Regions from separate parts of the Oleiphilus sp. HI0117 genome, predicted to be linked through region 2. Evidence: predicted binding sites of a transcription regulator. Region 2 holds the regulator's gene; the other holds the start of a gene.
The links. Region 2 encodes sigma-54, which starts transcription at its own class of promoters, with help from an activator protein. Its sites were predicted from a motif close to TGGCACNNNNNTTGCTNT; they were not measured.

Region 1: the regulator sigma-54 is predicted to act here: its motif matches at 1,810-1,827, upstream of nirB (nitrite reductase large subunit NirB).

What each region holds. Positions count from the first base shown of each region.
Region 1 is NZ_LWGA01000986.1:394-4,612, reverse strand. It holds gene nirB (nitrite reductase large subunit NirB) at 1-1,707, opposite strand, end outside; gene A3757_RS17690 (bifunctional protein-serine/threonine kinase/phosphatase) at 2,134-3,873, shown strand; partial or broken gene A3757_RS17685 (radical SAM protein) at 3,987-4,219, shown strand, end outside.
Region 2 is NZ_LWGA01000533.1:3,292-7,510, reverse strand. It holds gene lptC (LPS export ABC transporter periplasmic protein LptC) at 1-50, shown strand, start outside; gene lptA (lipopolysaccharide transport periplasmic protein LptA) at 34-642, shown strand; gene lptB (LPS export ABC transporter ATP-binding protein) at 655-1,380, shown strand; gene A3757_RS05910 (RNA polymerase factor sigma-54) at 1,691-3,235, shown strand; gene hpf (ribosome hibernation-promoting factor, HPF/YfiA family) at 3,338-3,646, shown strand; gene ptsN (PTS IIA-like nitrogen regulatory protein PtsN) at 3,673-4,134, shown strand; gene rapZ (RNase adapter RapZ) at 4,177-4,219, shown strand, end outside.

The DNA of each region.
Region 1 (4,219 bases), on a different contig from region 2:
ACGTGGGACAACTGAATAGGTGCCATCTTTTTGCATGTTTGCAAGAAAGGTATCGTTGGTATCCTGCAGGCCTGTATGTTGCTCTTCTAGAATGTAATCATTCCAGCTAGCTGCAAGCATATTTGCTACCGCAGGCTTACAAATATCACAACCAAGGCCGGTACCGTGTTTTTCTACCAGTTCGCCAAATGACTTGATACTACCGACACGAATTAAGTGATATAGCTCTTCACGCGTATGAGGGAAGTGTTCACAAATGCTTTTATCAACCGTAACGCCGCGCGCTTCAAGCTCAGTATCAACAACATCCTTAAGAAGTGCTGCGCAACCGCCACAACCGCTAGCTGCTTTGGTTTCACCTTTTACATCACCTACGCTGCAACAACCGGAATCAAGAGCGTTAATAATGTCGCCTTTACTAACGTTTAGGCATGAACAGATTGTTGCTTCCATTGGTAGTGCTGAAGCACCTAGCGCAGGACCACCCCCTTCAACATTCGGTAGAATCATTCCTTCAGGGTTTTCGGGAAGCTCGATACCGTTCAGGTAGTATTGAAGAAGTGTGTCGTAATCTGAACAGTCGCCAACTAGTACTGCACCTAACAGTGTATTGCCGTCTTCAGATACGATGATTCGCTTATAGATCTCTGAGTTTTCGTTACTGTAGACGTAAGCGATTGAGCCGGGCGTTTTACCATGGGCATCGCCAATTGAGCCGACGTCAACACCCAGAAGCTTCAGCTTCGTGCTCATGTCTGAGCCAGTAAACGAAGGTTTTTCGTCGTCGTCGGAGAATTGCTGAACAGCAACTTCTGCCATTCTATAACCGGGCGCAACCAGTCCGTAGATCATGTTGCCATATAGAGCACATTCACCTATAGCAAAAATGTTCGAGTCAGAGGTTCGGCAGTGGTAATCGACAACGATACCGCCACGCTCACCAACTTCTAACCCGGTTTTACGTGCTAACTGATCATAGGGGCGAATGCCTGCAGAAAATACGATCATGTCAGTATCAAGATGCGTGTCATCTGCGAAGTTCATTCGCAGTTTTGTGTTATCACCTTTGTTATCGATAAGCGTAGTCGCTTTTTGGGTATGTACTTGAACACCAAGCGCTTCGATCTTACGTCGAAGCATCTTGCTGCCGCCATCATCTAGCTGAACACCCATTAAGCCGGGAGCAAACTCAACAACGTGAGTTTCAAGCCCTAGATTTTGAAGTGCGTTTGCACACTCAAGACCAAGCAGACCACCACCTACAACTACACCAATTTTTGAGGTCTGGGCATGTGATTTAATTTCACCCAAGTCATCAATTGTTCTGTAGGTTAGGCATTCTTTGCTTTCAGAACCTTTGATAGGTGGTACAAAAGGATAAGAACCAGTTGCCAATACTAGCTTGTCATAATCGAAGCGTCGCCCGCTTTCAGTGATAACAATTTTGTTTTTACGGTCTATATCTGTAACGGCATCACCAAAAATCGCATCAACACCATTATCTTTGTAGAATTCGCGGGTTGTTAGTGCTAGATCTTTTGGCTCTTTGCCAGAGAACACTTCAGAGAGATGTACCCGATCGTAGGCTGGTCGCGTTTCGGCGCCTAGTACTGTAATGTGCGCTCCAATTTCGGATGCAATCATTTGGTCAACGAAGTGATGACCCACCATGCCGTTACCGACTACAACAACTCTACTATTCTTCATTCTATGGCCTCGTATGTCTGAGAATCTGCGCATACGCTGTGCTTATTTACTAGTGAAAAGCTTTAGCGTTACTCAATGCTTGTTTACGCAATTATCTGTAATTAAGCATGAGCTGTGCCAAGTATCTAAATAATTTCATAGGGTATTGAAATAAAAAGGAAAAAAATTCTTAAGTTCGTGTTTTATAGCCAGGTTTTGAGCGTTTGAGAAAAAACGCGTGCTTTAAAGTGGTGCAGCTAAAAAATGCTGTTTTCCGCCTTGGTTGGTAATGGTGCATGACTATGCGCTGAGTTCAATCCTAAGGCTGTATATTGCGTTCGTTTTTACATATGCCGTTGAAAATTAAGATTTTAATCTAAAGGGGGTGTTATTTTGCTACTTATTGGCGCAATAATACCCATAATAAATAAGTGAGTGAAATATCAGATGCATCTAGAAAGCGGGCTTCGTACAAGTGCAGGGCAAATATCAGTAAAGGGCTTAAAGCACCAAAATGAAGATTCTGTCGGAATATACGTCCCGAAAGAGCCTCTATTAACTGTAAAGGGAATGGTTGCTATTGTTGCCGATGGAGTCAGTAGTGCAGAGGCGGGCAAGGAGGCAAGCGAAACCTGCGTTAAGAACTTTATCTCCGACTTCTTCAGTACACCTGACTCCTGGACAGTTAAAAACTCAGCTCAAAAAGTATTAACGGCTTTGAATCGTTGGTTATATGGGCAGGGGGTTGGTTATCTTCAGGCTGAGCATGGCTATATCAGTACAATGTCGACCTTGGTTATCAAGTCGCGTGTCGCGCATATATTTCATATCGGCGATAGCCGAGTGTACCGGCTTAGAGGGAATAACTTTGAGCAGCTCACGCATGACCATTCCGCCAGAGTAAGTAAGGATTCCACTTATCTTACTCGTGCAATGGGAATGGATTTAATGCTTGATGTCGACTATTACTCGGAGGATGTCGAATCTGGTGATATCTTTTTTCTGAGTACCGACGGTATTCATGATTTTATCAACGATAAACGTATAAAAGAAGTCATTGCTAAGGCGGTTGATTGCAAGTCGGATGAATTTACCGGGCTTTGTGAGAGCTTGGTTGATATTGCACTCGAAAACGGCTCCGATGATAACTTGAGTTGCCAGATTGTCAGAGTCGATGCTTTGCCTTGTCCAAATGCCGAAGATGCCTACGTAAAGCTTTCGGACTTACCCTTCCCACCAGAGCTTTCCCCTGGAATGTCTATTGACGGCTACCATGTGATAAAAGAGCTACATGCCAGTAATCGATCACAAGTATATTTGGTAAAAGATCATAACACTGACAAGTTACATGCTATGAAAACGCCTTCAGTGAATTATGATGATGATTTGGCGTACAAAGAGCGATTTGTATTGGAACCCTGGGTAGCTGACCGTATTAACAGTAAGTACGTAGTAAATATTCATGAAAGTGAAAGAGGGCAAAAGTTCCTTTATTACGTTTGTGATTATGTTGAGGGCCAAACGCTAGCTGAGTGGATGAAAGCAAATCCAAAGCCCGGTATCGAAAGAGTTATGTCGATAATTCATCAGGTAGTGAAGGGTGTTCGTGCAATGCATCGTAAAGAGACTTTGCATCAGGATATCAAGCCTGAAAATATTATGGTCGATAATGAGGGCAAGGTAACGATTATAGATTTTGGTTCCTGTTTTATTGCGGGCGTTGCTGAAATCGAATCGCCCTTTGAGCGCGAGCAAGTGCTGGGGACCGACACTTATGGTGCTCCTGAATATAAGTTGGGAAGAAAAGCGTCTTTAAAGTCCGACATGTTTTCAATCGCTGTTGTGCTTTACGAAATGTTGACCGGCCAACAACCTTATGGTGCGAAGTTTGAGACCAGTCAGTCTACCAATGAATTTTATCGACTAAAATATCAGCCAGCTCGAGAGTTTAACCCAATGGTTCCCGAATGGATGGATGGTGCGATCGAAAAAGCTTTACAGATTTCTACAGAACTTCGATATGATGCCTTGTCAGAATTTATTTATGATCTCGAACATCCTAATTCGGAGTTTATGGATAAGGCCCATATACCACTTGCAAAAAGAAATCCGCTGCGGTTTTGGCAAAGCATCACTGCAATCATGTTTGTTGTAGAATTGGCCACACTCTGGCTTTGGCTGGGGTAATGCTTTTTAGGCATCCTTTGCCCGCATTTTTATAGAATTAATACGATTGATATGGAACCTATGGCGCGGATTGTAGTCCTAAGAGATCATATCAATACAAAAACAGGATCTTTATGTTAGATAGCCGCCCTTTATTGGTCGAAACGCAGTTCCCTTCGCTTAAGCGAAATAGGCTAGAAACTTTACAGGTAAATCTGGGATACCTATGTAACCTTAGTTGTACGCACTGTCATGTTAATGCAGGGCCGACCCGTAAAGAGCTAATGAACAAATCAAATATCGACTTGGTATTGGCTTTGTTGAAAGAAAAAGACATTTCACAGCTGGACTTAACGGGCGGCGCACC
Region 2 (4,219 bases):
GCATTGAACTCCTTAGCAATGTCAGAGGACAGTATGCCTTCAATAAATAGCTTGCTCCGTGCCACCCTGTTAACCCTTTTGCCTGCTTTTTGTTTTGCAATCGACCCGAGCAGTAAACTTCCAATATCCATAGAGTCAGACCAGGCTAGCCTTGACGACCAGAATGGCACGTCAACCTATACCGGCAATGTCATAATCTCCCAAGGTTTATCTCGCCTAGAAGCAGATAATATTTCTGTAAAGGCGACAAATCGCAGCATTACAACCATCCAGGCCTCTGGCCAGCCAGCACACTTTGTACAACAAGTAAGCGCCGATAGCCCGAACACTCATGGCTATGGCAGCTCTATTACTTATATTGCAAAAGACAACTTGTTACGTTTTTCCGGCCAAGCTAAGTTAGTACAACAAGACAACTCCTTTTCAGGTGAAGAAATAGAGTACGACATTGTACGAAGAGCTATACGCGCCAAGGGAGATCAGACCCAAGGGTCTCGAGTTAAAATTCATTACTACCCTAATGCCGAGACCGCATCGGAAAATACTGAAGTGCCACTAATAAAAGGTTCTCCAGAAAACGAAAACAAACTGCCACTCGAACCTGCTCCAAATGCCGAGTCCGGTGCCGAGCAAAAGCAATAGACCTGAGCAACAATGAAAACTTTAAAAGCAGAAAACCTAGCCAAGGCCTATGATAAACGCCAAATAGTTAAAGATGTTTCCCTGACTATCAACAGCGGTGAAGTGATCGGGCTGCTCGGCCCTAACGGTGCTGGTAAGACCACTTGTTTCTATATGATTGTAGGCCTGGTTAAGCATGATAAAGGCAAGATATCAGTTAATGATACCGACCTATCATCCATGGCTATGCATGATAGGGCACGAAACGGTGTCGGCTACCTGCCCCAGGAAGCTTCAATATTTAGAAAGTTAAGTGTTCGAGACAATATCCTGGCGGTACTAGAGATTAGAAAAGATCTTTCTCGCAGCGAAAGGCGACAAAGAATGGAAGCCTTACTCGAAGAGTTTCACATCACTCACATCAAAGATAGTCTTGGCATGGCCTTGTCAGGCGGTGAACGTAGGCGAGTGGAAATAGCCAGAGCTTTAGCAATGGAGCCTGACTTCATTCTACTCGATGAGCCCTTCGCAGGTGTCGACCCAATATCGGTCAACGACATCAAGTCAATCGTCTCTCACCTTAAAAGTAAAAATATCGGCGTACTCATAACCGATCACAACGTTAGAGAAACGCTGGATATTTGTGAAAAAGCCTATATTGTTGGTGATGGCCATATCATTGCTTCAGGAAGTGCTGAAGACATTCTGAATAATGAAAAGGTCAAACAAGTCTACTTGGGCAATCAATTCAAATTATAAGCCAGTGGCTAGTTCATAGCATTCGATTCGAACAGCATATACAAACAATTAAGCATGACTTTCAGCTTAGAAATGAGTAGCATGCAATTTTCACGTCAACAAGACGATAACTTGATCTAAAACAATTATTTGTAGGCTGGTAACGTAAATATACTTTTATTTGTTTCACACTTTGCTATCTTCGCACTACACTTGTGTAAATGAAGTAAATATAAATACGTTTATTCACAGCGACCATTTCCGCAAAATATAATAAGCGACAATACATGATTCAAAATTTAAGTCTTAAGTTGGTGACATCCTCATGAACATGAAGGTTTCTCTCCAATTAAAGCTCGGTCAACAACTGACAATGACACCTCAATTGCAGCAAGCAATCCGCTTGCTACAATTGTCGACTCTTGACCTTCAAAACGAAATACAAGAAGCATTGGAATCTAATCCTATGCTCGAACTCCAGGACGATAACAACGAGCCTGGAAATACAAGTGATAAACAAGAAAATCAGAATGAAAGTCATCAAAATGATGGCAACGAGTACGCCTCTCAGGACAACCAACAAAGCAGTAGTACAGACACCAGTTCGAGCGAAGCACCTGCTAGCAATGAAGCCGACACGCCTAGTGAAGAGTGGTCAGATACTATACCGGAAGATCTGCCTGTTGATACGGCTTGGGATGACATATATACAAACAATGCGCCCAGTGGTCCCGCTCCCGAAGATGACAACAATGCCTTCGAACAAAGAAACGCTGCTACCGAGTCTCTTGCAGATCATCTAGATTGGCAACTTAACCTTACCCCCATGTCTGATCGCGACCGATACATTGCGATGTCATTAATCGACGCAACTGATACAGACGGCTACCTAACGAATACCGTTGAAGAGATACACGAGGGGCTGCACAACTCAGATGACGAAGACCCGGTTGAATTAGATGAAGTTGAAGCCGTCTTAAAACGCGTGCAGCACTTTGATCCACCTGGGGTATTTGCCAAAGACCTGCCCGACTGTTTGCTGCTACAGTTACGCCAGCTACCAAAAGATACGCCCTGGCTACCACAAGCAAAGCTTGTAATCAGCCACTACCTGAACTTATTAGGATCAAGAGACTACGCTCAACTAATGCGACGCAGCCGCCTTAAAGAGCATGAACTGAAAGAGGTTATCTCTCTAATTCAGTCTTTGAACCCTAAACCAGGTGAATCCATTGCTTCTTCCGAGCCTGAGTACATTGTGCCAGATGTCGTCGTAAAGAAAGAAAAAGGACGCTGGAAAGTTGAGCTCAACCCAGAGATTGCGCCAAAAATAAGGGTCAATGCAAATTATGCTTCGTTTATAAAGAGAGCTGACTCCAGTAACGACAACACCTTTATGAAGGATCAACTTCAAGAAGCAAAGTGGTTTATTAAAAGCCTACAAAGTCGTAACGAGACGCTTCTAAAAGTGGCAAGTAAGATAGTAGCTCACCAACAAGGCTTCCTTGACTATGGTGATGAAGCGATGAAGCCGCTGATTTTACATGATATTGCTGAAGCGGTAGAAATGCATGAGTCCACCATATCTCGTGTGACAACACAAAAGTACATGCATACGCCACGAGGCATATTTGAACTCAAATACTTTTTCTCAAGCCACGTCAGCACAACTACTGGCGGAGAGTGCTCGTCAACAGCGATTCGCGCAATTATTAAGAAGTTAATATCAGCAGAAAACCCTAAAAAACCTCTTAGCGATAGCAAGATTGCCGACTTGTTGAAAGAGCAAGGAATTAACGTCGCCCGCCGCACTATCGCAAAATACCGCGAAGCGATGTCGATCCCCCCATCGAACGAAAGAAAAAGATTGGTTTAATACAATATTTGATAACTTGCTGCCTGCAGCAAGTTGATTTGATAAGCGAAAAGTGAGTCAATATTCAACTCTCGCTAAAAATAACGATGATAGGAGAATACTATGCAATTAAATATCACTGGCCATCATGTAGATTTAACTGATGCACTTAAAGAATATGTGAAAACCAAATTGCAAAAGCTAGAGCGCCATATTGGCGGCATTAGCAACGTACAGGTAACCCTTTCTGTATCGAAACAAGCACATATTGCTGAATCAACGCTACATATCGCTGGTGCAGATATCCACGGCCACGCCGAGAACGACGACATGTATGCCGCTATCGACCAGCTAGTTGATAAGCTAGACCGTCAAATTCTTAAGCACAAGGAAAAGAAAGTTGACCGCGCACACGGCGCAGCAGCACGCTAGTTATTAGCGATCTTTAGAGTCGAAAAATGTCTGAAAATAAAATTACTATCGAGGCCATCTTGTCACCGGAGCTAACCCAACGCGGTTTGCCCGGTGGTAGCAAGAAAAAAGTTCTTCAACAGGCTGCACACCTGGTCTCAAAACAATTTCCTCATCTTGATGAAACTGAAATATTTGACAACCTTATTTCTCGTGAACGACTGGGAAGCACGGGAGTTGGGCAAGGAATTGCCATTCCCCACAGCAGACTGGAAAACTGCAAACAAGTTATTGGTTGTCTATTTACACTTGAAAAAAAGATACCTTTTGACTCGATAGATAACGAAGACGTTGATATTCTTTTCGTTTTACTTGTCCCCTCCGAGGCGACGAGCGAGCACCTGGATCTTTTAAGTCAAATTGCAGAGAAGTTCAACAACACTGCTTTTTGCGATAGTTTAAGGGAATCTGCTACAGGCACTGAACTTTATCAGAAAATAATTGCTTAAGACCTACAAACCTTAGAAGCTCAAAATTGCTAGGAACTTCTTATGAAGCTCGTTATTGTCAGTGGCAGATCCGGTTCCGGAAAAA